DNA from 4 places in the Streptomyces sp. NBC_00414 genome. Region 1 is predicted to be linked to each of the others. Evidence: riboswitches for the same ligand, from Rfam matches in the RefSeq annotation. Region 1 holds a riboswitch; each other region holds the start of a gene.
What was found. Region 1 has a riboswitch for cobalamin ahead of cobN (cobaltochelatase subunit CobN). Riboswitches for the same ligand answer to the same signal wherever they lie in the genome.

Region 1 (7,831 bases):
CGGAGCTGCCCGGCCCGCCGCGGCACCCGGTCGAGGTACGTGGTGTAGCCGACCAGGTCGTCCGCGGCGGCGAGGGCGCCCCGCGTCTCCGGGGTCAGCCACAGCGGTCCGGCGGGCCCGGTGCCGACCACGACCACCTCGCCCTGCTCCCGCGCCGGCCGCTCGGCGTCGACCCGGCTGGGCAGTACGGCCACCGAGAAGTACGGCACCGACTCCGGGTCCACGTCGGCAAGTTCGGCGACGCGCTCCCCGTTCATGGTGGCCCGCTCGACGTACCGGGCCTCGCCCAGCCGTCCCGAACTCTCCAGCGCGCGCCGCACCTTGGGGAACGTGCGGCCCAGCTTCATCACCACGGCCACGTCCGTCGCGGCGAGCCGCGCGGTCAGCTCCTCCTCGGGCAGTGTGCCCGGCAGGATGGTCAGCACCTCCTCGCCCTCGGCGAGCGGGGTACCGAGCCGGGCCGCGGCGGCGGACACGGACGTGACACCGGGGACGACCTCGGTGTCGTAACGGTCGACGAGCCGCTTGTGCATGTGCATGTACGAGCCGTAGAACATCGGGTCGCCCTCGGCGAGGACCGCGACCGTGCGCCCCGCGTCCAGATGCGCGGCGAGCCTGGCCGACGCCTCGGCGTAGAACTCGTCCATGGCGCCCTGGTAGCCGCCCGGGTGATCGGTGGTCTCCACCGTCAGCGGGTAGACCAGCGGCTCCTCGATGTGGTCGGCACGTATGTGCTCGGCCGCGATCGAGCGGGCGATGGACCGCCCGTGCCGGGCACTGTGGAAGGCGATCACGTCCGACTCGCCGATGACCTGTACGGCCCGCACGGTCATCAGGGACGGGTCACCGGGGCCGAGACCGACCCCGTACAGCTTGCCGCTCCTGGCGCTCTTGCCGTTTTCGCCGTTCTCGCCGTTCACTCTTCCTCGCTCGCGATCGCGTTGAGAGCGGAGGCGGCCAGGGCGCTGCCCCCGCGACGGCCGCGTACGACCAGGTGTTCCAGACCGGACGGGTGCTCGGCCAGTGCGTCCTTGGACTCGGCCGCGCCGATGAAGCCGACCGGGACGCCGATGATCGCGGCGGGACGGGGCGCACCCTCCTCGATCATCTCCAGGAGGCGGAAGAGCGCGGTCGGGGCGTTGCCGATGGCGACCACGGAACCCTCAAGACGGTCGCGCCACAGTTCCAGCGCGGCGGCGCTGCGCGTGGTGCCCAGCTTCGCCGCCAGCTCGGGAACGGCCGGGTCGGACAGCGTGCAGAGCACGTCGTTGTCGGCGGGCAGCCGCTTGCGGGTCACACCGGACGCCACCATCTGGACGTCGCAGAAGATCGGCGCACCGGCGCGCAGGGCCTCGCGGGCCCGCGCCACCACGTCCGGCGTGAAGGCGAGGTCGCGTACGAGGTCGACCATTCCGCAGGCGTGGATCATCCGGACGGCGACCTGGCTGACGTCGGCGGGCAGCGCCGCGAGGTCCGCCTCCGCGCGGATCGTTGCGAAGGACCGGCGGTAGATCGCCGCGCCGTCCTTCTCGTAGTCGTACGTGGTCACGGTGTTCTCTCACTGCTCTCGGTCGTCATACGGCTCAGGCTCAGGCTCATACGCAGGTTCGTGCTCGTGCTCGTATTCGTGCTTGTGCTCGTATTCGTGCTCAGGCTCATGGAGTGATCGCCGTCAGGGCGGCGGCGAGCTGGGAAGGGTCGTCCAGGGGGACCGTGCGCGGTTCGCCGCCGGGTACCTCGACGGACAGCCGGTAGCCGCCCTCCGGGGCGGCGACGACATCGATCCGCTCGCCTCGGGGGTGCCCGCAACGGCGCTCGCATCCGGACCAGTACAGAGGGAGGCCGCGGGGGCCGACCGCACCGAGCGTGCCGGTCGCGTCCGCCCGTACGTCGGCCCGGGACTTGGCGCAGCCCGGCCGGCCGATGCAGGCGCCGACACGCAGCCAGGGCGAGTCGGGGTCGGTGACGAGGCCGACGGCGGCGAGGCGGGCCAGCGACTCGGCCCCCTGCGCGGCGCTCGCTCCCGGAGTGGGAAGAACCACACCGCGCCACGGGGTCAGCCGCAGCTCACAGGTGGTGGTCCGCGTCAACTCCCGCCACTGGGGAGCCGAGAGGCGGCCCAGCGGAATGTGCACGGACAGCGCGTCGCCGACCGCTCCCGGCAGCGGGCCCTCGGTGCGGGCTGTTTCCCGCACCTGCCTCTCGTGGCTGATGTTCTCCGCTGTGAGACGACGACCGACCGCCGCGGTCAACTCGTCGTCGGCGAGCGCCAGCTCGGCCACCCGCCAGGCGCGTGCCCCACTCGCCCGCTCAGCCTCCAGAAACGCTTCCGCAGCCGCCATGGCGGCCCGCGGCGCGTCCTCGGCGGACACGTGAAGGGCCAGGTCGGACGCCCCGAGACCGAGCTGCGCACCGCCGTCCGCCACCGCCCGGAGCGTCACGTCGGCGTCGAGTCCGGCGAGGTCCCCGCGCCCGTCGTCGAGCGCGAACAGGAACCGTCCCGACAGTGCCTGCGCCGCCTCGCTCGCACACAACACGGCGTCGAGGGCCGACAGCCACGGCCGTATGTCCCGCAGCCCCCGTCCGTCCGGCCCTTGTCCGTCCAGACCCCGTCCGTCCATGCCTCCTCCGTCGAGACCTGACAGCGGGGAGGCGACGATGTTGCGCACCCGCTCGTGTCCCCGTGAGGGCAGCAGCCCGGCGGAGGTCAGCAACTCGGCCAGTTCGGCTCCGCATCCGTCAGCCAGCCCGCGCACCTGTACGTTGCCGCGCGAGGTGAGATGCAAGTCACCGTCGCCCAGCCGCTGAGTGGCGTCGGCGAGCGCCTCGGCCTGGCTGAGAGTCAGCACACCGCCCGGAATCCGGACCCGGGCCAGCGCCCCGTCGTCCGCCGCGTGCAGCCGCAGGGTCCCCGGGCAGGCGTCACCGCGGTCCCGTGAGACCGCTGTGGCCTGGGACGATGGACGGAGGGCAGCCGAGGACATGGCGGCGAGCATACCTACGTTCCCGCAGGCTGTATGCCCCGCCCTTTTCCCCCGGCCCTTACTATCTCTATCGGTGGATCATCCGATCCGCCACCGCCACAACGGCGGCAGGGGAGGAAGCCGGTGCGAAGCCGGCGCGGTCCCGCCACTGTGAGCCCGGCCAGAGAATCCGGGTGAGCCAGGAACTCCCTTTCCCCAGCTCACGAGTTCGCGCGTGAGCACGGGGAGACCCATGTCCACCACCGCCCGGGGCGCGGACCCCGAGGAAGGCCCGACGCCACATGATCCTTCTGCTGTCGACGTCCGACACCGACCTGCTCAGCGCTCGCGCGGCCGATGGTCCGGTGTCCTACCGGTTCGCCAACCCGTCCCGCCTCGACATCGACGGCCTCCCCGCCCTCCTGGACGGCGTCGACCTGGTCGTCGTACGTCTCCTCGGCGGTCTGCGCGCCTGGGAGGACGGCCTCGACCTGCTGCTCGCCGACGGCCGCCCGGTCGTCGTCCTCACCGGCGAACAGGCCCCCGACGCCCAGCTGATGGCCGCCTCCACCGTGCCCATCGGTATCGCCGCCGAGGCCCACGCCTACCTCGCCCACGGCGGCCCGGCCAACCTCGACCAGCTTGCCCGCTTCCTCTCCGACACGGTCCTGCTGACCGGCCACGGCTTCGATCCGCCCGCGCCCGCACCGACCTGGGGCCCGCTGGAGCGCGCGGGCCGTGCGGCCGACGGCGCCCCGACGATTGCCGTGCTCTACTACCGGGCCCACCACATGAGCGGCAACACGGCGTTCATCGGAGCCCTGTGCGACGCCGTCGAGGACGCGGGCGGCCGTCCCCTCCCTCTGTACGTCGCCTCGCTGCGCGCTCCCGAGCCGGAGCTGATCGAGGAGCTGCGGGCGGCCGACGCGATCGTCACCACCGTTCTCGCGGCCGGCGGCACCAAGCCCGCCGAGGCCTCCGCGGGCGGCGACGACGAGTCCTGGGACGCGGGCGCCCTCACCGGCCTGGACATCCCGATCCTCCAGGCCCTGTGCCTGACCGGCTCACGGACCGCCTGGGAGGAGAGCGACGAGGGCGTCTCACCGCTGGACGCGGCGAGCCAGATCGCGGTGCCGGAGTTCGACGGCCGCCTGATCACCGTGCCGTTCTCCTTCAAGGAGATCGACGAGGACGGCCTCCCGGCGTACGTCGCCGACCCCGAGCGCGCGGCCCGGGTGGCCGGGATCGCCGTACGCCACGCCCGCCTCAGGCACATCCCGGCCGCCGAGAAGCGCCTGGCCCTGGTCCTGTCCGCGTACCCGACCAAGCACTCCCGGATCGGGAACGCCGTCGGCCTCGACACCCCCGCCAGCGCCGTCGCGATCCTGCGCCGACTCCTCGACGAGGGCTACGACTTCGGGCCCGCGCAGGACATCCCCGGACTGGTCTCCGGGGACGGCGACGAGCTGATCCGCGCGCTCATCGAGGCGGGCGGCCACGACCAGGACTGGCTCACCGAGGAGCAACTGGCGCGCAACCCGGTCCGTATCCCGGCCGCCGACTACAAGCGCTGGTACGCGACCCTGCCCGCCTCCCTGCGCACCGCCGTCGAGCAGCACTGGGGACCGGCGCCCGGCGAGATGTTCGTCGACCGCAGCGGCAACCCGGAGGGCGACATCGTGCTCGCGGCCCTGCGCCGCGGGAACCTGCTGATCCTCATCCAGCCGCCGCGCGGCTTCGGCGAGAACCCGATCGCGATCTACCACGACCCCGATCTGCCGCCCTCGCACCACTACCTCGCCGCGTACCGCTGGATCGCCGCCGCACACGCGGACGGCGGCTTCGGCGCGGACGCGATGATCCACCTCGGCAAGCACGGCAACCTGGAATGGCTGCCCGGCAAGAACGCGGGCCTGTCCGCCGCCTGCGGTCCCGACGCCGCGCTGGGGGACATCCCCCTCGTGTACCCGTTCCTCGTGAACGACCCGGGTGAGGGCACGCAGGCCAAGCGCCGCGTGCACGCCACGCTCGTCGACCACCTGGTCCCGCCGATGGCCCGCGCCGAGTCCTACGGGGACATCGCGCGCCTGGAGCAACTGCTCGACGAGCACGCCCAGATCGCCGCCATGGACCCGGCGAAGCTGCCCGCGATCCGCGCCCAGATCTGGACCCTCATCCAGGCCGCCAAGCTCGACCACGACCTCGGCCTGGAGGACCGCCCCGAGGACGACGGCTTCGACGACTTCCTGCTCCATGTCGACGGCTGGCTGTGCGAGATCAAGGACGCCCAGATCCGCGACGGCCTGCACGTCCTCGGCAACCCGCCGAAGGGCGCGGACCGCGTCAACCTCGTCCTCGCCATCCTCCGCGCCCGCCAGATCTGGGGCGGCTCCTCCGCCCTGCCCGGCCTGCGTGAGGCCCTCGGCCTGGACGAGTCGGCCGCGACCCGCACCACCGCCGACGAGGCCGAGGCCAAGGCCCGCGCCCTGGTCCAGGCGATGGACGACGCCGACTGGGACCCGGCCGCCGTCCCCACAGACCAGGGCGAACAGGTCGCCGCCATCCTGGAGTTCGCCGCCCGAGAGGTCGTCCCGCGCCTCGCCGGGACCACCGCCGAACTCGACCACACCGTGCACGCCCTGAACGGCGGCTTCGTCCCCGCGGGCCCCTCCGGATCGCCCCTGCGCGGCCTGGTCAACGTCCTGCCGACCGGCCGGAACTTCTACTCGGTCGACCCCAAGGCCGTCCCGTCCCGGCTCGCCTGGGAGACCGGCCAGGCCCTCGCCGACTCCCTCCTGGAGCGCTACCGCACCGACAACGGCGACTGGCCCACCTCCGTCGGCCTCTCCCTGTGGGGCACGAGCGCGATGCGCACGGCGGGCGACGACGTGGCCGAGGCGCTCGCCCTGCTCGGTATCCGCCCCGTCTGGGACGACGCCTCACGCCGGGTCACCGGCCTGGAGGCCATCCCGTACGAGGAGTTGGGCCGCCCCCGCGTCGACGTGACGCTGCGCATCTCGGGCTTCTTCCGCGACGCCTTCCCGCACACGATCGGCCTGCTCGACGACGCCGTACGCCTGGCCGCCTCCCTCGACGAACCGGCCGAGGCCAACTTCGTACGCGCCCACACCCAGGCCGACCTGGCCGAACACGGCGACGAACGCCGCGCCACCACCCGTATCTTCGGCTCCCGCCCGGGGACGTACGGGGCCGGGATCCTCCAGCTCATCGACTCCCGCGACTGGCGCACCGACGCCGACCTCGCCGAGGTCTACACGGTGTGGGGCGGCTACGCCTACGGCCGTGAACTCGACGGCCGCCCGGCCCGGGACGAGATGGAGACCGCGTACAAGCGCATCGCGGTCGCCGCCAAGAACACGGACACCCGCGAGCACGACATCGCGGACTCGGACGACTACTTCCAGTACCACGGCGGCATGGTCGCCACCGTCCGTGCCCTGCGCGGCACCGCCCCCGAGGCGTACATCGGCGACTCCACCCGCCCCGAGACCGTCCGCACCCGCACGCTCGTCGAGGAGACCTCCCGGGTCTTCCGTGCCCGGGTCGTCAACCCCAAGTGGATCGAGGCGATGCGCCGCCACGGTTACAAGGGCGCCTTCGAACTCGCCGCCACCGTCGACTACCTCTTCGGTTACGACGCCACCACGGGTGTGATCGCCGACTGGATGTACGACAAGCTCACCGAGACGTACGTCCTGGACCCGACCAACCGTGAGTTCCTCCAGCAGGCCAATCCCTGGGCCCTGCACGGCATCGCCGAGCGGCTGCTCGAAGCGGAGTCGCGCGGGATGTGGGAGAAGCCGGACCCGGCGGTGCTGGAAGCGCTGCGCCAGGTGTACCTGGAGACGGAAGGGGACCTGGAGGGCGAGGAGTGACGCCCACGTACTGAGTCGACAGCAGTCGGCAGCGGGCGACAGCAAGGGCCGGAGGGGAAACCCCTCCGGCCCTTGCTGTGTTGATGACGGGCGTCCCGCTTCTTCTGCTGCTAGCGTGCAACTGCACATTAGTTGCAATAACAAGTTCGAAGGATGTTGGACATGGCGGTTTACACACTCCCGGAGCTTCCGTACGACTACGCGGCGCTCGAACCGGTCATCAACCCCCAGATCGTCGAGCTGCATCACGACAAGCACCACGCGGCGTACGTGAAGGGCGCGAACGACACCCTGGAGCAGCTCGCGGAGGCCCGTGACAAGGAGGCGTGGGGCTCGATCAACGGCCTGGAGAAGAACCTCGCCTTCCACCTCTCCGGCCACATCCTGCACTCCATCTACTGGCACAACATGACCGGCGACGGCGGCGGCGAGCCCCTCGACAAGGACGGCGTGGGCGACCTTGCGGACGCGATCGCCGAGTCCTTCGGCTCCTTCGCCAAGTTCAAGGCGCAGCTCACCAAGGCGTCCGCGACCACGCAGGGTTCGGGCTGGGGCGTCCTCGCCTACGAGCCGCTCAGCGGCCGTCTGATCGTCGAGCAGGTCTACGACCACCAGGGCAACGTCGGCCAGGGCTCGACCCCGATCCTGGTCTTCGACGCCTGGGAGCACGCCTTCTACCTCCAGTACAGGAACCAGAAGGTCGACTTCATCGACGCCATGTGGGCCGTCGTCAACTGGCAGGACGTGGCGAGGCGTTACGCCGCCGCCAAGGAGCGCGGCGACAGCCTGCTGCTCGCGCCGTGAGCGACGTGAGCGGGACGCGAGAGCCGTCGGCGCGGTGAGAATGCTGTGACGCCGTAGCCGCGTCCGCTCGGAGCCCTGCCCGCTCAGCCGACCGCGGTGGTTGCCGTGACCGCGTGTGCCTCAAGGCCCGGGGTCGCGAGCAACTCCGCGACGCAGGCCGCCGTACCG
Region 2 (7,831 bases), 260 kb from region 1:
GCGGACGTCTGCGTGAGAACCGCCTTCGAAGGAGGGGATTCGCGGAAGCGCTACCCCGACGAGGAGTTGATGCCGTCCATCTTCGCCGCGCCCTACTGCCACCTGGAGCCGGAGCTCACCTTCGTCCTCGACGACGGATCGGGCCGCGCGGTCGGCTACATCCTCGGCGCCGCCGACACGGAGGACTTCGTCAAGAACTTCCGTACGACCTGGATCCCGCGGGTCGTCCATCGCTATCCCGAGCCCACCGCGGAACCCCGGACACCCAGTGAGGAGATGATCCACCTCCTGCACACTCCCGAGCGGATGATCCTGCCCGACCTGGCGGCGTATCCGGCACACCTGCACATAGACCTCCTGCCGGAATGGCAACGACGGGGCTTCGGAAGGGGCCTGATGGAGACTTTCCTGGCCGCCCTGGACGACCGCGGAGTCTCCGCCGTCCACCTGGGCATGGTCACCGCCAACGTCGCCGCGCGCGCGTTCTACGACCGCCTCGGCTTCCACGAGATCCCGGTGCCCGACCCCGGCCCCCTCACCTACCTGGGCAGAACGACGGCCGGGGGAACCCCTGTCGGACCTGTCCTCTAAGCTCCCGCGCATGAGCGACGCGGACTCCGGCAGACGGGTCATCGACGGGCGGTTCCGGCTGGAGTCCCGGCTCGGCGGCGGCGGGATGGGCACGGTCTGGCGGGCCACGGACCTGGCCCTGCACCGGAACGTGGCCGTCAAGGAGGTGCGGCCTCCGGACATCGGCCTCGCCGAGTACGACCCGGACGGCGCGCGGCTGCTGCGCGAGCGGGTGCTGCGCGAGGCCAGGGCGCTCGCGAGGATCGATCACCCGAACGTCGTGACGATCCATCACATCGTCGACGGCGGCGAGGGAACCTATCCGTGGATCGTGATGGAACTGGTCGGCGGCGGTTCGCTCGCCGACCGCCTGGAGCGGGGCCCGATGACCCCCGTGGAGACGGCACGGATCGGCCGGGAGATTCTGGCGGCGCTGCGGGCGGCGCACGACGCCGGTATCCAGCACCGGGACGTCAAGCCCGCCAACGTCCTGCTGCGCCCCGACGGCCGCCCCGTGCTCACGGACTTCGGGATCGCCGCGATCCGTGAGTCGACGGCCCTCACCGCCACCGGTTCGATCATCGGTACGCCCGACTACATGGCCCCCGAGCGCATCGCGGGCGACGACGGCGGTTCGGCGTCGGACCTGTGGTCGCTGGCGATGATGCTGTACGCCGCGGTGGAGGGCGAGCATCCGCTGCGCCGCGGCACGACGATGGCCACCCTCGCCGCCGTTCTCTACGAGGACGTGCCGCCGCCCGGACGAGCCGGTCCGCTGGCGGACGTGCTGATGCGGGTGCTGGTGAAGGACCCGCAGGCCCGCCCGGACGCCGGGACGCTCGACCGCATGCTGATGGCCGTGGCGGAGAAGGGTGCCGAACCCGAGGACCGTACGGAGTCCACGTCCTACCGGCTCACGCCTCCGCGGGACGCGGTGCCCGGGCCACCCGGCCCGGCATCTGCACAGCCCATACAGCCCGTACAGCCCACACAGCCTGCAGGGCCCGCGAGGCGAGGGCGCCGGACCACGGTCGCCCTGTCAGCCGTGGGAACGGTGCTGGTGGGCGTGCTGGCGTGGACGCTCCTGCCCGACGGGGAGGGGCCGGGATCGTCGGCCTCGGGCGACTCGACGAACGGAGCGACGGCGAATCCGTCGGCCCACGCCTCCTCCACCGGCAAGGACGGCAAGGACGACGAGAGCGGCAAGGCCGACGCGAGCCCCACGCCCCGGCGGACGGGGTCGACGAAGACCACCGACCTGCTGACACCGGCCGGCGTCCGCACCGCGATCAAGGCCCTGGAGAAGGAGACGGGCCGCGACCGGTACGGCAGCATCACGGTCTACCCCGACTACCTCTCCGCGGAAGTGATGGTCGAGGGCAGCCGAACCAGCTACGACCGCTACACCTACTACGTGGGCCGGGGTGTACAAGAGAGCTCGATCAAGGCTCAGTTGGCCGGTGGAGCCCTGCCGATGACCCTGGACGGCTTCGACTGGGACCGGATCCCCGCCCTGCTCGCCGAGGCGGAGAAGAAGCTGAACGTCGACAAGGCCACCAGCCGCTACCTGCTGGTCAAGTCGCCCAACGACGTGTTCGACAGGCCGGCGGAGATCTCGGTCTACCTCAGCGACGAGTACGGCAGGAGCGGCTACCTGCAGGCCGACATCCGCGGCAAGGTGACCCGGGTGATGCCTGCCGACTGACGGCGGATCGGGCCGTCAGCCGTCAGCCGTCAGCCGTCTGGCGTCTGGCGTCAGTTGTCGGCTGCTACCGGGGGAGCGGAGTGCCGTGCTGCCGAGACCATGGCGGCCAGCTCGTCCGCCGTACGCGGACCGGCGGACGGGTCGGTCAACAGGCCCTGCGCACCCAGGAGTTCGGCCACCGCGACGCCCCAGGGCAGGCGCAGTCCCGCCTGAGCCAGGAGGTCGGTGCGGGCCAGGGTCGTGTCCGCGGGGCCGGTGACCGCTCCGGACGGGGTGAGGAGCGCCGCGTCGTCGGCCCAGCGCAGGGCGAGGTCCACGTCGTGCGTCGCCATCACCACGGTGGTACCGCTCTCGCGCAGCCCGTCGAGGGTCGCGAGCAGCCGTTCCTGACCGTCCGGGTCGAGCCCCGCGGTCGGTTCGTCGAGGATCAGGACACGTGGCCGCATCGCCACGGCGCCCGCGATCGCGGTCCGCTTGCGCTGCCCGTAGGAGAGCAGATGGGTGGGCCGGTCGGCCAGGGCCGTGATGTCCAGTGCGGCGAGCGCCTCGTCCACCCGGGCCCGTACCTCGGTGTCGGGCAGGCCGAGATTGAGCGGGCCGAACGACACGTCCTGGCCGACGGACGCGGCGAAGAGCTGGTCGTCCGGGTCCTGGACCACCAGCTGGACGGTCGTGCGCAGCAGGGTCAGGCCTTTGCGGTCGTACCGGACCGGGCGGTCCTCGACGGTCAACTGCCCCACGTGCGGCCGCAGTCCGCCGCTGAGCAGGCGCATCAGCGTGGTCTTGCCGCTGCCGTTGCGGCCGAGCAGGGCGAGCGCACGCCCCGCGCGCACCTCGAAGTCGAGGCCGCTGAGCACGGTCGGGCCGTCCTCGTACGCGTAGGACGCGCCCCGCAGGGCGACCAGCACGGGCTCGCTCATCGCAGCGGCCTTTCCAGTACGAGGGTGAGTGCGGCCACCGCCGCGAGCAGCGCGACGGCGGCGAGTGTGAAGCGCGCGGAGATCCGGGCCTCCGGGACCAGGACGCGCAGGGTGCCGTCGTAACCGCGCCCGGCGAGCCCGGCCTGCAGTCGGGTCGCCCGGTCGAAGGCCCGGACGAAGGCGGTGGCGCCGAGCCCGGCCAGCGAACGCCAGGTGGCGGCCCGCGTGGTGTGCCCGAGCCGCGCGGCCTGCGCCTCCCGGACACGGCGTACGGAGTCGAGAAGCAGGAAGCTCATCCGGTACGTGACCATCGCGACGTCCACGACCGGTGCGGGCACTCCGGCGTTCACCAGCCGGGGCAGCAGGTCGGACATCGGAGTGGTGAACGCGAACAGCAGGACGCCGAGGGAGGCGGCGGAGGTACGCAGCAGCAGTTCACCGGCGCGCACCGCCCCACCGTCGGCCAGGGTCACGAACCCTTCGGGGCCGCCGACCTGGAGGAGCAGGGGGAGTGCTCCGGTCACGCAGAAGCCCAGCGGCACCCGGTAGGCGCGCCAGAGCCGGCGCCCGGGTACCGCGGCCGGGCCCAGCAGCAGGGTGAGGGCGGTGACCAGGACAAGAGCGGCGCCCGGCCAGGGCGGGAGAGAGATCGCCAGTACGGTCAGGCCGAGACCGAGCACGGCTTTGTCCACGGGATGGCGGCGGCGCCAGCGACTGCTGTGCGCCGCCGCGTCGATCGGCAGCACGAAGACTCAGGTCCGTCCGACGGAGGACCCACCGGTGCCGCCGGACGTGCTCCCCGCAGCCGCGTCTGAGTCTGCGTCCGAGGTTGTGCCGGGCACGGGATCCTGACTCGTTCCGGGCGCGGCGTCCTGGCCGTCCTCCCGCTGGGCCAGGACACGCAGTTCGCCCTGGCGCCTGCCCCTGCGCAGGCCGAAGTAGTAGGCGAGGACGCCCGCGCCGAGGGCTGCCTGGAGGGCGAACAGCGCCGACTCGATCTCACCGGACGGCGGCTCGTACAGGGGTGAGAACCACGGCTCGTAGTCCGGCTCGATCTCGGTGATCGCGGTCTCCGCCTCCGCGTCGGCGCCCGTGAACGGCTCCTTCTTGTGATCGCCCATGCCGAAGGCCAGCGGCAGTACGGCGAGCGCGGCCACGACGAGCAGCAGCAGGGCGTTGATCTTCGCGTTACGGCTCATCGGGCCACCGCCTCGGTCGTCTCCGTGGTCCCGGTCGTCCCGGTCCGGGACTGCCCCTTGGCGAGGAACACGCCCAGCCGGGTCAGTTCGCCCTTGCTCGACTGCACCAGCAGCCGCATCACGAACACCGTGAGAAGCCCCTCGCTCACCGCGAGCGGGATCTGGGTGACGGCGAAGATGGAGCCGAACTTGCCGAGCGCGCCCAGGAATCCGCTGCTCGGGTCGGGGAACGCGAGCGCCAGCTGCACGCTCGTGACGCAGTAGGTGGACAGGTCGGCGACGAACGCGGCGAAGAACACCGCGACCATCAGCGGCACGTCGAACCGCCGGAGCAGCCGGTAGACCGCGTAGCCGGCCCACGGCCCGACGATCGCCATCGAGAAGACGTTGGCGCCGAGCGTGGTGAGCCCGCCGTGCGCGAGCAGCAGTGCCTGGAAGAGCAGGGTGATGGTGCCCAGGACCGCCATGATCGGCGGCCGGAACAGGATGGCGCCGAGTCCGGTGCCGGTGGGGTGCGAGCAGCTCCCGGTCACCGACGGCAGTTTCAGCGCGGAGAGAACGAAGGTGAAGGCACCCGACGCCCCGATGAGGAGTGTGCTCTCGGGGTGTTCACGGACCTCACGGGTGAGCGACCGGACTCCGTGGACGACGAACGGCGCCGACGCGACGCCCCAGGCGACCGCGTGGCCGGGAGGAAGGAAACCCTCGGCTATGTGCATGGTTCAGCAGACCCTCTCCAGCACCTCGTGGATGGTTGACGCGCCTTGGCCGGTCTCCTGGCTTACGGGTAACACCACCCGTGCTCCGCCTTCCCGGGTCCGAGGACCCAGTGGCTGCCCGTGAGGGCCGGAGCCGGACTTCCCGATCACAGTGGCGAGGGCCGCACCGGCATCACACCGATTTCCCGAGCACCAAGGCGTCGTGACAGTAGTGCGCGTACCGGGGTGGTGACAAGCGGCCCTCGGGGGGCGTGAGAGTGCTCACGCAGCGCGCGCCGGTTCCTCCGGAGCGACGGGAGCGCCTGTTCAGGCGCCCTGTTCACGGGTCGGCAGTTCCCGGAAGAGGCCGCGCCCCGCCCGGGCGCCGCCTTCTGTGACCACGGATGCACAAGAGATGCTGCGGGGGTGTCGATTCGGCTCCGCCCGGTTCGTCGGTCGGGTACAGGGATCTCAGGAACACCGGGAGGAAACATGAAGTACATGCTGCTGGTCTGCGGCGACGACACCGCCGACGCCTCGGACATGGCACCCGTCGAACCATGGGTGGAGGAGCTGAGCGTGCGACGCGGTGTACGGCTGCACGGCCACCGGCTGCGCCCCCCGGCCGACGCGGTGACCGTGCGCGTACGCGGCGGTGAAGTGCTGCGCAGCGACGGGCCGTTCGCGGAGACGAAGGAGTACGTGGCCGGGTTCGACATCCTTGAGTGCGACAGTCTGGAGGAGGCCGTCGAGGCGGCCGTGAAGCATCCGGTGGCGGCCCTCGGGGCCATGGAGGTGCGCGCGTTCTGGGACGACGAGGACGCGGAGGGGGAGATCCGCCGCCTCGACGCGGAGCTGACAACTGCCGGGAGGGAGCGGGACTTCGACCGGGCGATGGCCTGTTACGCGCCGGACGTCGAGGTGTTCCACCCGGTGAGCGGTCTGGAACAGCGCGGGATCGATGCCCTCCGCAAGGCCGAGGAGGTGTGGTTCTCGACGTTGTCGGGACCGGTGGAGCGCGAGGTGCTCGAATTCCAGGTCCGGGTCGACGAGAGCATCGCCTTCAGCCACGCGCTCGTGCGGATCCGCGCCACGCCGGTCAGCGGTGACGCGCTGGACACCACGGCGCGGGTGACCACCGGCTACCGCCTGACGGGCGACCGCTGGCTGATCGTCCACCAGCACACGTCCGTTCCCTTCGACACCGGGGTGCCCGGAGCCATGGGGGTCTGACGGGCTCTGGAGGGGCTTCCCCGGAAGCCCCAGAGGCCCCTCCAGAACATCCGGTACGTGCCGGAGCGTGCGCCAAGTCTTGACGTGCTCCTGGCAAGATGACTCTATGGGAGCGCTCCCACTTTCCCGAAACTCACGTTTCTTGGCGCTCACTTCCTGGAGTCGCAGTGAGAAGAGCAAGAAGCACGACACGAAAGAGCCACGTCAGCATGCTGCTGGCCGGGCTGGCCGCCTTTCTCGGGCTCGTCGTTCTCGGTGCCCTGGTGCCGACCACCGCGCATGCCCAACTGCCCGGCGAATCGCCAGGCGCCCTCGCGACCGGCCTCCATATCGACGACGGCCGCCTGCTCGAAGGCAACGGCAACGACTTCGTCATGCGCGGCGTCAACCACGCCCACACCTGGTACCCGGGTGAGACGCAGTCGCTGGCCGACGTCAAGGCGCTCGGCGCCAACACCGTCCGGGTCGTCCTCTCCGACGGCCACCGGTGGAGCAGGAACAGTCCGGAGGACGTGGCTGCCGTCATCGCCCAGTGCAAGGCCAACCGGCTGATCTGCGTACTGGAGGTGCACGACACCACCGGCTACGGCGAGGACGCCGCGGCCGGCACGCTCGACCATGCGGCCGACTACTGGATCGGCCTGAAGAGCGTGCTCACCGGCCAGGAGAACTACGTCATCGTCAACATCGGCAACGAGCCCTGGGGCAACACCGATCCCGCGGGCTGGACCGACCCCACGATCGCCGCCGTCAAGAAGCTGCGCGCCGCCGGGTTCGAGCACACCATCATGGTGGACGCGCCCAACTGGGGCCAGGACTGGCAAGGAGTCATGCGTGCCAACGCCCAGGCCGTGTACGACGCCGACACCACCGGCAACCTGATCTTCTCGATCCACATGTACAGCGTCTTCGACACCGCGGCGGAGATCACCGACTACCTGAACGCCTTCGTCGACGCCGGACTGCCCATCCTCATCGGCGAGTTCGGCGGCCCGGCCGACCAGTGGGGCGACCCCGACGAGGACACCATGATGGCCACGGCGCAGCAGCTCAGGCTGGGCTACCTCGCCTGGTCCTGGAGCGGCAACACCGACCCGATCCTGGACCTCGCGATCGGCTTCGACCCCACACAGCTCAGCTCCTGGGGCCAACGCATCTTCAACGGCGCCAACGGCATAGCCCAGACGTCCGAGGAAGCCACCGTCTACGGCGGCGGAAACCCGGGTGACACCCAGGCCCCGACCGCTCCCGGTACCCCCAGGGCCTCCGCCGTTGCGGCCACGTCGGTGACCCTCACCTGGACCGCCGCCACCGACAACGTCGGCGTCACCGCCTACGACATCGTCCGCGTCAGCGGAAGCACCGAGACCACCGTCGCCGCGTCCACCACCAACACCACCACCGTGACCGGACTCACCGCGAACACGGCGTACACCTTCGCCGTCCACGCACGTGACGCGGCCGGGAACCGCTCGCCCCGCTCGGCCACGGTGAACGTCACCACCG
Region 3 (7,831 bases), 7.6 Mb from region 1:
GACGTGGGCGCCCGGTCGGGTGCGTGATCATGCCCGTACCCGTCCTCCCCATCCCCGTACCCGTGGTCGTGCCGGTGCCCGCCCTGCTCGGTGCTCACACGTTCCCCTTCCCGGGACTCCGGTGCGCTCGGTGGACCCGGACCCGGACCTGGCCGGGCCCTGGACCCGGATCTGGCCCCGATGTCACTCGATGGACTTGCCCGGCCCACCGCGCCATTATGTGCGTATGAGCGCACGCATGCACCTGTCACCTGCGCACGATGAGCATCCGCGCACGCCGGGCGAGGAGCAGTTCGCCCTGGCCGCCGAACTTCTCGCCCTCCTGGGGGATCGCACCCGTCTCGTCCTGCTGCACTTTCTGGCCGAGGACGAGGCGGACGTCACGACGCTGACGGAGCGGTGCGGCGCCGCCCGCCCGGCGGTCAGCCAGCACCTGGCCCGCCTGCGGCTGGCGGGCCTTGTCAACACGCGCAAGGAGGGCCGCCGGGTGATCTATTCGCTGCGGGACGGGCATCTGCGCCGGGTCGTGGACGAGGCGCTGAATCTGGCCGACCACCGGCTGAGCGACAGGCCGGCGCACGATTGAGCGGTCCTGTCCGCCGTCCTGTTTCGGGTGCGGCCTCTGGGTACTCGGGGCGTGAGAGCCAGCCTGCCTCCGGGCGGGGGAGGCGCGACCGGGGGATGCTGAGGAGGCGGAACCACGGCACGGCCCGGCGAGTTCTTCCGGCGCCGTCGGCCGTCCGCCCACACCCCTCGGCACGATTCAGGAACGGTACTGCCATGAACCGCGACGCAAGAGTCCGAAGCGACGTCGTCTCCAGCCATTCGGTGGCGGGCGCCCCGTGCTGGGTCAGCCTGACGGCGCGCGACCAGGAGACCTCCGAGGCCTTCTACCGGGCGGTCCTGGGCTGGCGGTTCCGGACGACCTCACTGATGGACCGCTTCCGGATCGCCTACGCGGACGGGGTGCCCGTCGCGGGCATCGCGGCCGTGGCCACGATGTGGCAGATGGCAGTCGCCTGGACCCCGTACTTCGCCGTGGACAGTGCCGACGAGGCGGTGGCCCGGGGCCAGGAGCGCGGTGGCACGACGGCGGTCGGGCCCATCGGCTTCCCGCCGGGCCGGGCGGCCCTGCTGGCGGACCGCGACGGAGCCGTCTTCGGCATCTGGGAGGGCCAGCTCGTCGTCGGCTGGGAGACCTGGCGGCGGGCCGCCCCCGCCTTCCTCAGGCTTCACACCCGCAACGCCTTCGACGCCGCGATGTTCTACGGCGAGGTGCTGGAGTGGGCGACCTCGCGGCCCGGCTGCTGCGAGGTGCACTACGACGGGGACGAGGTGGTCCTGCGCAGCGACGGCGCCGTGGTGGCCCGTATCCACTCCGGTGCGGTGGAGGCCGCTCCCGACCCCACGATCCGGCCGCACTGGCAGGTCCACTTCCCGGTCCCGGACGTGGAGGCCTGTGTCCGTGCGGCGCTGGCTCACGGGGGCACGGTCCGGGACGGCGCGACCACCACGGAGGCGGTGCTGCGGGATCCCGACGGCGCGCAGTTCACGGTGACGTCGAAGCCTCAGCCGTGAGTTCCGCGGCCGGCGGATCGCGCCACCAGAATGATTCCTTCCGGCTCAAAGAAGCCTATTCATGACCGGAAGTGACTGATAAAGAATCGGGTTGTCTGTCAATTGCACGAAACCCCTTGCTGCCGCCCCGTCACGGCACGTACATCTGTCCCCGCAACAGTCGTATTCCGGGGGGATGTTGGCATATGCAAGGTACGGTCGACGGATTCAGCTATGGAACGGTCACACCGGTCACGGCTTATGTGATGGCCTGTCTGGGAGCCGCCCTGGGACTGCGTTGCATCACCCGCTCCCTGCGCAACGACAAGTCGTGGAAACCGGGTTGGCTCGCGCTCGGGGCGGCTTCGATCGGCTGCGGGATCTGGACCATGCATTTCATCGCCATGATCGGATTCCAGGTCGAGGAGAGCCGTATCCGCTACGACGTCGGCCTGACCGTGCTCAGCCTCGCGGTGGCGATAGCCGTGGTAGGTATCGGCGTCCTCGCCGTCGGCTATCGCGGTGCGAGCACGACGACCCTGGTCATCGCGGGCACGTTCACCGGCCTCGGGGTCGCGGCCATGCACTACATCGGCATGGCCGCCATTCGCCTCAACGGCAGCCTGCGGTACGAGGTCCGTACCGTCGCGCTCTCCGTCCTGATCGCCGTCGTCGCCGCGACCGCCGCGCTCTGGGCGGCGGTCGCGATCCGCGGCTTCCTGACCAGCCTGGCGGCGAGCCTCGTCATGGGCGTCGCCGTGACCGGTATGCACTACACGGGCATGGCGGCCGTCAGCGTGCACCTGCACGGTGCGGCCGGCTCGCCCGACGTGGGCGACTCCGCCCACTCGCTGCTGCTGCCGATGCTCATCGGCCCGGTCCTCTTCCTGGCGCTCGCGGGAGTGGTGGTGATGTTCGACCCGATGCTCGTCCTCGGGGACGGCGACTGGAACCGGACCGCGTCCCGCCGCCGGGGGCCCGGCCCGCGCACGGAGCCGCCCGCCTGGTCCGGCTCGGCGTTCGAGGCCCCGCCGAAGGCGACGGACCGGCGCGCGTACGAGCCCGGTGCGCCGGGGCGGCGCAACGGGTGAACGCTGCCGGGACGGCCCAGGAAGGTCAGCCCATCCGGGTCAGCCCAGGCGGGGGATCTCGATCGCCGGGCAGCGGTCCATGACCATGTCGAGGCCGGCCGCGCGGGTGCGCTGGTACGCGGCCTCGTCGATCACGCCGAGCTGGTACCAGACGGCCTTGGCGCCGATGGCGACGGCCTCGTCGGCGACGGCGCCGGCCAGGTCGCTGTTGACGAACACGTCGACCACGTCGACCTCGAAGGGAATGTCCGCCAGGGAGGCGTATCCCTTCTCCCCGTGGACCGTCTCGGCCTTCGGGTGGACGGGGATCACGCGCTTGCCGTAGCGCTGGAGCACGTCCGCGACGCCGTACGCGGCACGGCGTTCGTTCGACGACAGGCCCACGACGGCCCAGGTGTCGCCGCTCTCGGTGAGGATCTTGCGGATCGTTGCCGGGTCGCCGTACACGGTGGGCCTCCTGCGGGTGTGAGTGTGTCTGGGCCCGACAACAGCGGGGGTGGCCCGGTGATTCCCGACGTCGGGCAGGCGCCCCGTCCAGTTCATGGGAGGGGGTGGGGCTGCGGGCCTGGGCGGGGTGCGGCCCGGTGGGGGTTGTTCACGCAGTTCCCCGGGCCCCTGGCGGTGTGCAGTTCCCGTGCCCTGAAAGGGGGCCCCTGACGCGGCGGTGATCAACAGAAACTCTGCGTTGCTTCGGCGATGGGTGCGACGTGCGATGGGTGCGATGGGTGCTGCGGGGGAGCCGTGCGGCTGCCGCGGGACGGGAGCCGGAGCCCTGCGCCACTGCCGAGTGGCCCCGAAAGCCGCCGTGATAGCTTGCGAAAGCCAGTCGAACCCATGTACGTGGGTCAGGGAATCCGGTGGAAATCCGGAGCTGACGCGCAGCGGTGAGGGTGACGGGCGTGGCATCGGCCACTGGACCGGATCGACGGTCCGGGAAGGCGCCTCGTCCGGATGAACCCGAGTCCGAAGACCTGCTGGCGGCCTCCGTGGTCCCGAGACGGCGGGGGAGCACCGTACGACCGGGCTTCGCGTTCGAGCCCTCGACGTCTGAGGAACTTCCGTGCCCATCGCACGCCCCGCCCGCCCTGCCGCCCTGCTCATTTCCGGGGTCATCCTGTTGACCGGCTGCGGCGGCGCCTCGCCCGCCGACGGCAAGGCCTCCGAGGCCGCCGTCACCCTGGACAACTGCGGCCACACCGTCCGCGTGGAGTCCCCGCCCCGGCGGGCCGTCTCCCTCAACCAGGGCACCACCGAGATCATGCTCTCGCTGGGCCTCGCCGACCGTATGGCCGGCACCGCCACCTGGACCGACCCGGTCATGAAGGGCCTGGAGAAGGCCGACGCGAAGGTGAAGCGGATCGCCGACAACAACCCTTCCTTCGAACGGGTCCTGGACGCCGACCCCGACTTCGTCGCCGCCTCGTTCGAGTCCACGCTCGGCAAGGGAGGCGTCGCCACCCGGGAGCAGTTCGAGAAGCTCGGCGTACCCGCGTACGTCTCGCCCTCCGACTGCGCGGGCAAGGACAACACCGGAGACGGCGACGGCGCCCGCAAAAAGCCTCTCGGTATCGACGCGATCTACGGCGAGATACATGATCTGGCCGAGGTGTTCGGCGTGCAGGAGCGGGGCGACAAGCTCGTCGCCGAGCTGAAGCAGCGCATGAAGAAGGCCACCGCGGGCGTCGACGCCTCGGACGTCTCCCTCCTCTACTGGTTCGCCAACTCCGAATCGCCCTACATGGCGGGCTGCTGCGGCGCCCCCGGCATCATCACCCGGGCGTTCGACGCGAAGAACGTCTTCGACGACACCCACGAGGAATGGCCCCAGATCAACTGGGAGACGGTCGCCGACCGCGACCCCGACGTCCTCGTGATCGGCGATCTGACCCGCAAGTCGCAGACCGCCGAGTCCGCGAAGAAGAAGATCGAGTTCCTGGAGTCCGACCCGGTCACCAAGAACTTGACCGCCGTCAGGAAGAAGCGGTACGTCCTGCTCAGCGGGCAGGCCATGAACCCGACCATCCGCACCGTCGAGGGCGTCGAACAAGTGGCCGCCGCCCTGCGGGAGTTCGGGCTCGCCGGGTGACTCGCGAGGCGATGCGCGGGGCGACACGGCCGCGCGTGGGGCTGCTGTGCGCGGCCGGTGTGGCACTGCTCGTCGCATCCGTAGCCGTCGCGATCACCATCGGTCCGGCGGACATCCGCGTGGCCGACGTCTGGTCCGTGGTCGCGTCCCATCTCGGCTGGGGGAGTACGGAGCTGAGCCCCATCCGGGACGGGATCGTCTGGCAGCTGCGGCTGCCGCGCACCCTGCTGGCCGCCGTCTGCGGGGCCGGGCTCGCGGTGTGCGGCGCCGTGATGCAGTCCCTGCTGCGCAACCCGCTCGCCGACCCGTTCGTCCTCGGGGTGTCCTCGGGAGCCTCGACCGGCGCGGTCGTCGTGGTCGTCCTCGGCGCCGGCGGCGGCCTGGTGTCGGTCTCCGCCGGAGCGTTCCTCGGAGCGCTGCTGTCGTTCGGACTCGTGCTGCTGCTCAGCCACACCCTCGGCGGGACGACGGACCGGGTGGTGCTCAGCGGGGTCGCCGCGATGCAGCTCTTCTCCGCGCTGACCTCGTTCGTCGTGATGACCGCCGCCGACGCCGAGACCACCCGCGGCGTGCTGTTCTGGCTGCTCGGCTCCCTGGGCGGGGTCGGCTGGACCGACGTCTGGGTCTGCCTCGCGGTCCTGGTGGTCGCGCTGGCGGTCTGCCTGGCGTACGCGCGCACGCTGGACGCGTTCGCCTTCGGGCAGGACGCCGCCGCGAGTCTCGGGGTGTCCGTGGCCCGCACCCGGCTGGTGCTGCTGTGCGTGACGGCGCTCCTGACGGCCGCGCTCGTCAGCTCGGCGGGCGCCATCGGCTTCGTCGGACTCGTCCTGCCGCACGCCGCCCGGGCGCTGGTGGGCTCCGGTCACGCCCGGCTGCTGCCGGTCGCCGCCCTCGCCGGGGCGGTGTTCCTCGTGTGGGTGGACACCCTGGCCCGTACCGTCCTCGACCCCCAGGAGGTGCCCGTGGGCGTGGTCACCTCACTCATCGGCGTACCGGTGTTCGTGCTGGTGCTGTACCGGACACGGAGGACGCGATGACGGCCGAGCGCATCGAAGACGTCGAGTGCGGCGTCGGCGTGGAGGGCGTCGGGAAGGGGGAGGCCGTCCCGGCTGCCGGGCTCCGGGCCCGGCGCGTGACCCGTACCGCCGACGGGCGCGTCATCCTGGACGGCGTCAGCATCAGTCCCGCCCCGGGTACCACCGTCGGCCTCCTCGGTCCGAACGGCTCCGGCAAGTCCACCCTCCTGCGCCTGCTCTCCGGCGTCCTCGCCCCCGCCTCCGGCGTGGTCACCCTCGACGGCCGCCCGCTCGCCGAACTGGGCCGCCGCGACATCGCCCGCCGTATCGCGGTCGTCGAGCAACAGGCGGACACCCAGGTCGAGCTGAGCGTCCTGGACGTCGTACGCCTCGGTCGTACTCCGCACCGCCGCGCCTGGACGCCCCCGTCCCCGGCCGACGAGGAGGCCGTGCGCGAGGCACTGGACCGCACCGGCCTGGCCGACCGCGCCCACCAGTCCTGGCACACCCTGTCCGGCGGCGAACGCCAACGCGTGCAGATCGCCCGCGCCCTCGCCCAGGAACCCCACGAACTCCTCCTGGACGAACCGACGAACCACCTGGACATCCAGCACCAGCTCGACCTGCTGGGCCTGGTCACCTCGTTGCCGGTCACCAGTGTCGTCGCTCTGCACGACCTCAACCTCGCCGCGATGTACTGCGACCGGCTCGTCGTCCTGCGCGAGGGGCGCGTGGTGGCCGTCGGGACACCGGCCGACGTCCTCACGGAGAAACTCATCGCCGAGGTGTACGGCGTGCGGACCGCCGTCACCCGCGACGGTTCCGACGGCCGGCCGCACGTGCGTTTCCTGGGCACCGTGAGGCGGACCGCGCCCCCGGAACTCGCGAACACGTGTCCGGAATGATGTCGGCATCCCTGCGCGCGGCCTTCCACACGCCTACGCTCAGCCCGTGCTGCGTATCACCGACGCCCGAACCGGCGACTCCGTCACCGCCACCCCGGCCCGCCGGGGCCTGACCCGCGTCGAGGCGCATGTGCCGCGCCCCGACACCACCGGCCTGCGCGTGCTCCTGATCGCCGATGTCCTCGTACGGGCACTGGAGATCGGCGGGACGCCCGTCTGGACCGTCCTGACCGGCACGGAGGGACGCGCGGAGCTCCGGGCCCGGGCCAGGGCGCTCGGCATCCGCCCGTTCGAGGACGAACGGGACAGCAGCCCCGGCCTCGGCGAGTCCCAGGTACTGCGTGTACGCGGCCCGGACGACGAACGGGTGGGAGACGAGCCGGCGGATGGCGGCCCCACTTCCGAGGCGGCGGCGGCCGGTGGGACCACGACCGGCGGGAGGGCGGGCGGGCTGCGCGTCGAGGTCGCCCCGGCCGACATCGAGAGCGGCGTGGCGCGGGACGACGAGAACGCCACGGCCCTGCGCCTCGCCCTGCTCGCCCGCCCCCGCGGTGAAACCCTGCGGCTCGGCGCGGCCGACCTCGCGGAGGCCGAGGACCAGCTGAAGCGCTGGCGGGGCGCCGTCGCCACCTGGGCCACCCGGCCCTCAGGACCCATCCCCGACCCCGTACGGGACCAGCTGCGCGCCGCGTGGGAGGACGACCTCGACGTACCCGCCGTACTGGGCGTGCTGCGGAAGGTGGAGACGTCGGGCACCGTTCCGGACGGGGCCCGCTTCGAGACGTACGCCTACGCGGACCGGCTGCTCGGTCTTGAGCTCACCCGGGACATCGGCCGCGGGGCTCCGGCGTGATCGCGCGCGCCGGAGCGGGCCCGCTGCGGCGGCTGGTGGTGCTGCGGCACGCCAAGTCCGCCTGGCCGGACGGCGTCCCCGACCACGAACGCCCGCTGGCGTCGCGCGGGCGCCGGGACGCCCCGGCCGCCGGGCGCGTCCTCGCCGACGCCGACTGCCTGCCGGACCTCGCGCTCTGCTCCACCGCCGTACGCGCCAGGGAGACCTGGGAACTGGCCGCCGCCCAGTGGGGTACGCCCCCTCCGGTACGCCACGACGCGCGCCTGTACGCGGCCGATGTGCCCGAGTTGCTGGAAGTCGTGGGCGAGGCCCCGCCGGAGGCC
Region 4 (7,831 bases), 2.8 Mb from region 1:
CGAACTGCAGCTCGGCCTCGACCGCCTCGCGCATCATGTCGGTCACCTGCTGCCGGAGCTCGTCGTCGAAGAGCTCCGGCTCCTCCTTGCGGACGGTGTCCACGACCTCGAAGGCGAAGCTCATGTGCATCGTCTCGTCGCGGAACACCCAGTTGGTGCCGGTCGCCAGGCCGTGCAGCAGGCCCCGGCTGCGGAACCAGTAGACGTACGCGAAGGCACCGTAGAAGAACAGGCCCTCGATGCACGCGGCGAAGCAGATGAGGTTCAGCAGGAAGCGGCGCCTGTCGGCCTTCGTCTCCAGCCGGTCCAGCTTCTCCACCGAGTCCATCCACTTGAAGCAGAACTCGGCCTTCTCCCGGATGGACGGGATGCTCTCGACGGCGTCGAAGGCCGCCGCCCGGTCCGCCGGATCGGGCAGATAGGTGTCGAGCAGCGTCAGATAGAACTGGACGTGCACGGCCTCCTCGAAGAGCTGACGGCTCAGATAGAGCCGCGCCTCGGGGGAGTTGATGTGCTTGTAGAGCGTCAGGACCAGGTTGTTCGACACGATCGAGTCGCCGGTAGCGAAGAACGCGACCAGCCGGCCGATCATGTGCTGCTCACCGGGTGACAGCTTCGCGAGGTCGGAGACGTCCGAGTGGAGGTCGACCTCCTCGACGGTCCAGGTGTTCTTGATCGCGTCCCGGTAGCGCTCGTAGAAGTCCGGGTAGCGCATGGGACGCAGGGTCAGCTCGAAGCCGGGATCGAGAAGGTTCTTCTCGGTCTTCTCACTCTTCTCGGTGTTCTCGGCGTTGTCGGTCGTGCCGGTCTCGGCGGCCGTCTCGGGTGCGGTGGTCATTACTGGCAGGCCTCGCAGGACTCGGGGTTCTCAAGGGAGCAGGCGACCGCGTCGGGGTCGGCGGTCTGCTGGACGGGAATGGTCGTCTCGGGCCGCGCCTGGACCTGTGGGCTCTGGGCCTGGGCGGCGCGGGCGATCCGGGTCGCCGGGCGTGAGCGCAGGTAGTACGTCGTCTTCAGCCCCGACTTCCAGGCGTACGCGTACATCGAGGAGAGCTTGCCGATGGTCGGCGTCTCCAGGAACAGGTTCAGCGACTGGGCCTGGTCCAGGAACGGGGTCCGGGCTGCGGCCATGTCGATCAGGCCGCGCTGCGGGATCTCCCACGCCGTGCGGTAGAGGTCGCGCACGTCCTGCGGGACCCAGGTGAAGCCCTGCACCGAGCCGCCCGACTCGCGCAGCGCCTCCCGGGTCTGCGCGTCCCACACGCCGAGCTTCTTCAGCTCGGCCACCAGGTAGGAGTTCACCTGGAGGAACTCGCCCGACAGCGTCTCGCGCTTGAACAGGTTGGAGACCTGCGGCTCGATGCACTCGTACACGCCCGCGATGGACGCGATGGTGGCGGTCGGGGCGATGGCGAGCAGCAGCGAGTTGCGCATACCCACGGCGGCGATCCGCTCCCGCAGGGCGGCCCAGCGCTCCGGCCAGTTCAGCTCGACGTCGTAGTGGTCCGGATGCAGCACACCCTGGGCCGTACGGGTCTTCTCCCAGGCGGGCAGCGGGCCGTTGCGCTCGGCGAGGTCCGCGGACGCCTCGTACGAGGCGAGCATGATCCGCTCGGCGATCCGGGTGGAGAGGGCACGGGCCTGAGGGGAGTCGAACGGCAGCCGCAGCTTGAAGAAGACGTCCTGCAGACCCATGGCGCCGAGGCCCACCGGACGCCACTTGGAGTTGGAGCGGCCCGCCTGCTCGGTCGGGTAGAAGTTGATGTCGACGACCCGGTCGAGGAAGGTCACGGCGGTACGGACGGTCGCGTCGAGCCGCTCCCAGTCGATGTCCTGCGCGTCGGCGTCCACGAAAGCGCCCAGGTTGACCGACCCGAGGTTGCAGACCGCGGTCTCCCCGTCGTCCGTGACCTCCAGGATCTCGGTGCACAGGTTCGAGGAGTGGACCGTGTGGCCGGGCAGCGCCGTCTGGTTGGCCGTGCGGTTGGCGGCGTCCTTGAAGGTCATCCAGCCGTTGCCGGTCTGCGCCAGGGTGCGCATCATGCGGCCGTACAGGTCACGGGCCGGGATGGTCCTCTTCGCGAGCCCCTGCTCCTCGGCCCTGCGGTACGCGGCGTCGAACTCGTCGCCCCACAGGTCGACCAGCTCGGGCACGTCCGAGGGCGAGAACAGCGACCAGTCGCGGTTCTCGTTCACCCGGCGCATGAACTCGTCCGGGATCCAGTGCGCGAGGTTCAGGTTGTGCGTACGCCGGGCGTCCTCACCGGTGTTGTCGCGCAGCTCAAGGAACTCCTCGATGTCGGAGTGCCAGGTCTCCAGGTAGACGGCGGCGGCGCCCTTGCGCCGGCCGCCCTGGTTCACCGCGGCGACCGAGGCGTCGAGGGTCTTCAGGAACGGGACGATGCCGTTCGAGTGCCCGTTCGTGCCGCGGATCAGCGAACCGCGCGAACGGATCCGGGAGTACGAGAGGCCGATGCCGCCCGCGTGCTTGGAGAGGCGGGCCACCTGGTGATAGCGGTCGTAGATGGAGTCCAGCTCGTCCAGCGGGGAGTCGAGGAGGTAGCAGGACGACATCTGGGGGTGGCGCGTACCGGAGTTGAAGAGCGTGGGGGAGGAGGGCAGGTAGTCGAGGCGGCTCATCAGCCGGTACAGGGAGGCCACTTCGTCGAGGGCGCGCGTGGTGTCGTCCTCGGCGAGACCGCTCGCCACCCGCAGCATGAAGTGCTGGGGCGTCTCGATGACGGACCGCGTGATCGGGTGCCGCAGCAGGTACCGGCTGTGCAGGGTTCGCAGGCCGAAGTAGCCGAAGCGGTCGTCGCCCGCCAGGTCGATCAGCGCGTCGAGCCGGGCCGCGTGCAGGCGTACGAACGCTGCCGTGCGGTCGGCGATCAGGCCCTCGCGGTGGCCGACGGCGACCGACTCGGAGAAGGAGCGCACACCCTGTGAGGCGGCCTCCTCGGCGATGCCGACGGTCAGCAGGCGGGCGGCCAGCTTCGAGTAGACCGGGTCCTCGGAGATGAGCCCTGCGGCCGACTCCGTGGCCAGCTCACGCAGCTCGGCCGTGTCCGCGGCGGCGGACCGGCCGCGCAACGCGGCGGCGGCGACCCGGCCGGGGTCGGCACCGGGGAGGTCGGCGGTGAAGTCGGTCAGGATCCGCAGCAACGCGGTTCCCGGTCCGTCTGCCTCGGCCCTGTCCTGCTGCTCCCGGGTCGCTGTCGCGGAGACCGGATCGGCTGGCGCGATGGTCACGTAGGGCTCTCCCTCGCTCGGCACGGGGCCCGCGGGGAGGGGGATTCGGAGCACACGGGGGTACACGCTCTGGGCAGCGGTACTCCGCGTCCACCGGCCCACTCCACGAGGCCCGGACGTCATGCACCCGGACCGGACGGTCCAGGCGCGCTGTCGGCAGGTCCTCGGACTGACTCCTGTACGCGATATACGAGCATGCGGACATATGGGCATGCGTATATGCGCGTATAAGTACACCGTTGCGGGACAGTTCCGGATTCGCACCGGATTCCCCTGCGACGACAGCGAGCATGAGCATACATCTTGTGCCGGGCTCCGGAAGCACCCCCACATCTTGTGTCGTGTCGACTCCGGGAGGGGTAGCGGAGCGTGTCAGAGCGTCAACTCATAGCTGAGGAGCATGATGTCGTCCAGGTGCGGGACGGGGTTCCAGTCCCGGGCCGGATCGCGGGTGAAGCCGAGGCGCTCGTAGATCCGGTGGGCGCTGTGCATGGTGCGCTGGGTGGACAGCACGACGGCCCCGCAGCCGTCCGTGGCCCGTGCGCGGTCGACGCAGGCGCGCACGAGGGCGGTGCCCACGCCCCTGCCGCGGGCGTCCTTCGAGACCGCCAGCATCCGGATCTCGGCCTCGCCGTCGCGCGAGACCTCGGCCATGGGACCGCCTGCCGGCACGAAGGTCACCCCGCCGAGAAGCCGCCCCCGCACGCCCGCCCCGCCGCCGCCCTCCACGTCCTCGACGGCCACCAGTACGTCGGCGGCGGCGGCCCGCTTCGCCACGTTCCGCAGCTCGCCGAGGTACTCGTCGCTCTCCCCGAAGTCGAGCAGCCCGTCCCCGAGATAGGCCTGCGCGGTGATCTCTCCCAGCGCGGTGTACTCCCCGGGCTCCGCCCGTCTGATCACGATGTCCATGCTGAGCAGTGTGCAGTGTGCCGGTGGCTCGGGTGGTTCGGGTGGCTCTCAGCCCGCGCTCGGCCACAACTGCAGCGTCGAGACGAAATCCTTCGTGAAGTCGCGCGGGCCAGGACCCAGCGCCACCCGGCCGGTGAGGCGGGCCCGTGCGGTCAGGGCCGGCGACTCGGGATAGTAGATCCGCCCCGCCGCCGAGGGCACGAACACGGTCTGGCCGCGGGTGAGTTCGGCGGCGGACTCGACGATGACCGCGCCCTCCGCGAGCGTCACGAACGACTCGTCCGCGCACACGCCGACGGCGAGCGGATCGTGCAGCGGACAGGTGCCGTCCCCGCCACTGCGCCGGTACGCGTCCATGTAGACCCGCAGCAGTCTGGCGGCGAGCGCGGTGCCGGGGCCCGCCGCCTCCAGGGCCGCGAGGTCGGCGGGCCTGAACAGCCATTGGTGCGAGGCGTCCAGGTCGACCATCGTGAACGGGATGCCGGAGGACAGGACCAGCTCGGCGGCGTCCGGGTCGGCCCACATGTTGAACTCGGCGACCGGGGTGATGTTCCCGGGCACCCGCGCGGCGCCGCCCATGAACACGAACCTGCCGACGCGCCGGGCGAATCCGGGGTCCTCCAGGAGCGCGATCGCGATGTTGGTGAGGGGGCCCGTGGCGCACACCGTCAGCTCGCCCTCGTACTCCCGGGAGAGCCGCAGCAGCGCCTGCGCGGAGGACTCCGTCGGGTGCGCGGCGGTCGAGTCGGGCAGCGTCTCGTCGCCGAGGCCCGAGGGGCCGTGGAAGTCGGCGGCGACGCGGTAGGGGAGGCGGGTCAGGGGGCGGCCCGCACCGCGGTGCACGGGGACGTCGGCGTCGATGCGCATCGCTCGTGCGAGGGCGCGGGCGTTGAGGTAGGTCTGCTCGGCGGGGAGGTTGCCGCCCGCGGAGGTGTAGGCCTTCAGGTCCCACAGGCCTGTGCCCAGGAGGTACTGGAGGGCTACGGCGTCGTCGATACCGGGGTCGCTGTCGAGGACGATGGGCGCGCGTGGGGTCACCGGTCCAGGTTATCCGCCCCCGTCGCCCCTACCCTCCCCCAGTCTCGGCTTCGCTCGACCGGGGGGACCCCCATCGTCACCGCATGGGGGCTGCGCCCCCTCGCCCCCGTTGTCCTCAAACGCCGGACGGGCTGAAAGACATACGCCCGTCCGGCGAGATCTCAGCCCCTCCGGCGTTTGAGGAGCGGGGGTTCGGGGGCCGGCCCCCGAGTACGGCCCTAGTGGCCGGCCGTGCCCGCCGTCGCAGGCGGCAGCTCGACCTGGACTCCCTTGTCGCCCGCGTCCGCCGTGTAGTCCTCGGCAGAGGTCTCGTCGACGCCCTCGGGTGCGTTGACGGCCTTCAGCACGAACGTCATCACCACCGTCACCACCACGTTCAGCACGAACGCCGTGAGCCCGATGTACCCGATCTCCCCGATCCCGGGAATCTCCTTCGACGACCCACCGAAGTGCTTCTGCGAAGGCGAAGCCACCCCGTACGCGGCGAGCGTGCCGTACACCATGCCGACCGCCCAGCCCGCGAGCAGCGCCCACCGGTGGAACCAGCGGGTGAACAGGCCGCCGACCAGCGCCGGGAAGGTCTGCAGGATCCAGATGCCGCCCAGCAGCTGGAAGTTGATGGCCACCGTCTTGTCCATGGTGAGGACGAAGACCAGCGCGCCCACCTTCACGAGCAGCGAGACCAGCTTGGAGACCTTGGTCTCCTGGGCGGGCGTCGCGTCGGGCTTGATGAAGTCCTTGTAGATGTTGCGGGTGAAGAGATTCGCCGCCGCGATGGACATGATGGCCGCCGGCACGAGCGCGCCGATGCCGATCGCCGCGAAGGCCACGCCCGCGAACCAGTCCGGGAACATGGTCTCGAAGAGCTGCGGGATCGCCAACTGCCCGTTCTCCACCTTGATCCCGGCCGCGATCGCCATGAAGCCGAGCAGCGCGAGCAGGCCCAACATCAGCGAGTACAGCGGCAGGAGCGTGGTGTTGCGCCGGATCACCTCACGGCTGCGCGAGGACAGCGTCGCCGTGATCGAGTGCGGATACATGAAGAGGGCCAGCGCGGAACCGAGCGCGAGCGTCGCGTACGTCCACTGCCCCGCCTCGCCCGGTACCAGGGAGCCGCGTGGCGCGCCGGTCGCCGGGTTGGTCTGGTTGTAGGCCTCGCCCGCCTTGGCGAAGATCTCGTCGAAGCCGCCCAGCTTGATCGGGATGTAGATGATCGCGACCGCGATGACGATGTAGATCAGCGTGTCCTTGACGAACGCGATCAGGGCGGGCGCGCGCAGCCCGGACGAGTACGTGTACGCGGCCAGCACACCGAAGGCGATGAGCAGCGGCAGGTCCTTGACGAACCAGTTGGTGTCCTCGCCGCCGCCGACGCCCATCACGTCGAGGACGGCCTGGATGCCGACCAGTTGCAGCGCGATGTACGGCATCGTCGCGAGGATGCCGGTGACGGCGACCGCGAGCGACAGCCCCTTCGAGCCGAAGCGCCCGCGCACGAAGTCCGACGTCGTCACATAGCCGTGCTTGTGCGACACCGACCAGAGGCGGGGGAGGAAGGTGAAGATCAGCGGGTAGACCAGGATCGTGTACGGGACGGCGAAGAAGCCGGCCGCGCCCGCCGCGTAGATCGCCGCCGGAACCGCCACGAACGTGTAAGCCGTGTAGAGGTCGCCGCCGAGCAGGAACCAGGTGACCCAGGTGCCGAACGACCGTCCGCCCAGGCCCCATTCGTCGAGGGTGTGCTCGTTGCTCGACCGGCGCCAGCGCGAGGCCATGAAGCCCATGACCGTGACGGCCAGGAAGAAGAAGATGAAGACGGCGAGTGCCACGCCGTTCACGCCGTCCTTCATGCGGACGCACCCCCCTTCTGCGACGGGCGGGCGGCCTTGCGGGCGCGCTGGTCACGGTTCCACAGCGTGAACGCGGTCATCGTGAGCGAGGTCGAGATGAGCACCCACAGCATCTGGTACCAGTAGAAGAACGGAATGCCGATGAAGGTCGGGTCGACCTTCGCGTACGACCCCACCCAGAGCATCGCCACGAACGGCGCGATCAGGCAGAGGGCGATCACCACGCGGACCGGTGTCACCACCGGTGGATTCTCCTCGGGCGCTCTTGGCGCGTCCGGTGTTTCTGACATGCGGCGGCTCCGTCCCCTCACTGATCACCTGTGCAACGCGCAGGAAATCTAAGGGACGGTTCCGCTTTATGGAACCCCCGTCCGCATAACGGATGTGCCGTGTCGTTCAACGACGGCGGTCGCTCCCGTCACGGCGTCAGCAGCAGCGGAAGCCCTGCCGGGGATCCTCCTCCTGACGGTCCGTACGCATCCGCTCGAACTCCCGCCGCGAGGGCACGTCCGCATCGGGCCGGGCGGTGCGCACATGGGCGACGTAACGGTCGTACGCGGACTCGTCGGTGAGTTCCCGTACGTACCAGCGCACTCCTCCGACCGCCCTAGCCGCGCGGTTCAGCGCCGACCGCATCGCGTACCTCCTCCTTCTCCTCCTTGGTCGGGATCAGCCCGGCCGGAGCGACGATCTGCGACTCGACGTACGGCGCCTCGCTGAGCGTGGAGAGCGCGGGACGGCGTATGTGCCGGATGCACACCCTCGTCGCGTCCGCGATCACGATG

Region 2: it holds a riboswitch for cobalamin, as region 1 does, so the genes downstream of both, OHS59_RS05370 (energy-coupling factor ABC transporter permease) here and cobN (cobaltochelatase subunit CobN) in region 1, are expected to answer to the same signal.
Region 3: it holds a riboswitch for cobalamin, as region 1 does, so the genes downstream of both, OHS59_RS37360 (ABC transporter substrate-binding protein) here and cobN (cobaltochelatase subunit CobN) in region 1, are expected to answer to the same signal.
Region 4: it holds a riboswitch for cobalamin, as region 1 does, so the genes downstream of both, OHS59_RS15910 (ribonucleoside-diphosphate reductase subunit alpha) here and cobN (cobaltochelatase subunit CobN) in region 1, are expected to answer to the same signal.

The regions. Positions count from the first base shown of each region.
Region 1 is NZ_CP107935.1:953,561-961,391, reverse strand. Features, by position in the region: gene OHS59_RS04230 (precorrin-2 C(20)-methyltransferase) at 1-920, opposite strand, end outside; gene OHS59_RS04225 (precorrin-8X methylmutase) at 917-1,549, opposite strand; gene OHS59_RS04220 (cobalamin biosynthesis protein CobG) at 1,656-2,996, opposite strand; cobalamin riboswitch at 3,061-3,193, shown strand; gene cobN (cobaltochelatase subunit CobN) at 3,266-6,859, shown strand; gene OHS59_RS04210 (superoxide dismutase) at 7,022-7,663, shown strand.
Region 2 is NZ_CP107935.1:1,218,195-1,226,025, reverse strand. Features, by position in the region: gene OHS59_RS05395 (GNAT family N-acetyltransferase) at 1-591, shown strand, start outside; gene OHS59_RS05390 (serine/threonine-protein kinase) at 602-2,275, shown strand; gene OHS59_RS05385 (energy-coupling factor ABC transporter ATP-binding protein) at 2,326-3,195, opposite strand; gene cbiQ (cobalt ECF transporter T component CbiQ) at 3,192-3,941, opposite strand; gene OHS59_RS05375 (energy-coupling factor ABC transporter substrate-binding protein) at 3,948-4,394, opposite strand; gene OHS59_RS05370 (energy-coupling factor ABC transporter permease) at 4,391-5,113, opposite strand; cobalamin riboswitch at 5,144-5,325, opposite strand; gene OHS59_RS05365 (nuclear transport factor 2 family protein) at 5,585-6,325, shown strand; gene OHS59_RS05360 (cellulase family glycosylhydrolase) at 6,493-7,831, shown strand, end outside.
Region 3 is NZ_CP107935.1:8,574,897-8,582,727, forward strand. Features, by position in the region: gene OHS59_RS37335 (cation diffusion facilitator family transporter) at 1-98, opposite strand, end outside; gene OHS59_RS37340 (ArsR/SmtB family transcription factor) at 227-586, shown strand; gene OHS59_RS37345 (VOC family protein) at 781-1,578, shown strand; gene OHS59_RS37350 (MHYT domain-containing protein) at 1,764-2,648, shown strand; gene OHS59_RS37355 (CoA-binding protein) at 2,688-3,095, opposite strand; cobalamin riboswitch at 3,455-3,641, shown strand; gene OHS59_RS37360 (ABC transporter substrate-binding protein) at 3,709-4,734, shown strand; gene OHS59_RS37365 (FecCD family ABC transporter permease) at 4,746-5,771, shown strand; gene OHS59_RS37370 (ABC transporter ATP-binding protein) at 5,768-6,655, shown strand; gene OHS59_RS37375 (hypothetical protein) at 6,702-7,508, shown strand; gene OHS59_RS37380 (SixA phosphatase family protein) at 7,505-7,831, shown strand, end outside.
Region 4 is NZ_CP107935.1:3,722,291-3,730,121, reverse strand. Features, by position in the region: gene OHS59_RS15915 (ribonucleotide-diphosphate reductase subunit beta) at 1-838, opposite strand, end outside; gene OHS59_RS15910 (ribonucleoside-diphosphate reductase subunit alpha) at 838-3,249, opposite strand; cobalamin riboswitch at 3,388-3,547, opposite strand; gene OHS59_RS15905 (GNAT family N-acetyltransferase) at 3,622-4,158, opposite strand; gene OHS59_RS15900 (nucleoside hydrolase) at 4,207-5,196, opposite strand; gene mctP (monocarboxylate uptake permease MctP) at 5,415-7,046, opposite strand; gene OHS59_RS15890 (DUF3311 domain-containing protein) at 7,043-7,336, opposite strand; gene OHS59_RS15885 (YbdD/YjiX family protein) at 7,473-7,682, opposite strand; gene OHS59_RS15880 (carbon starvation CstA family protein) at 7,654-7,831, opposite strand, start outside.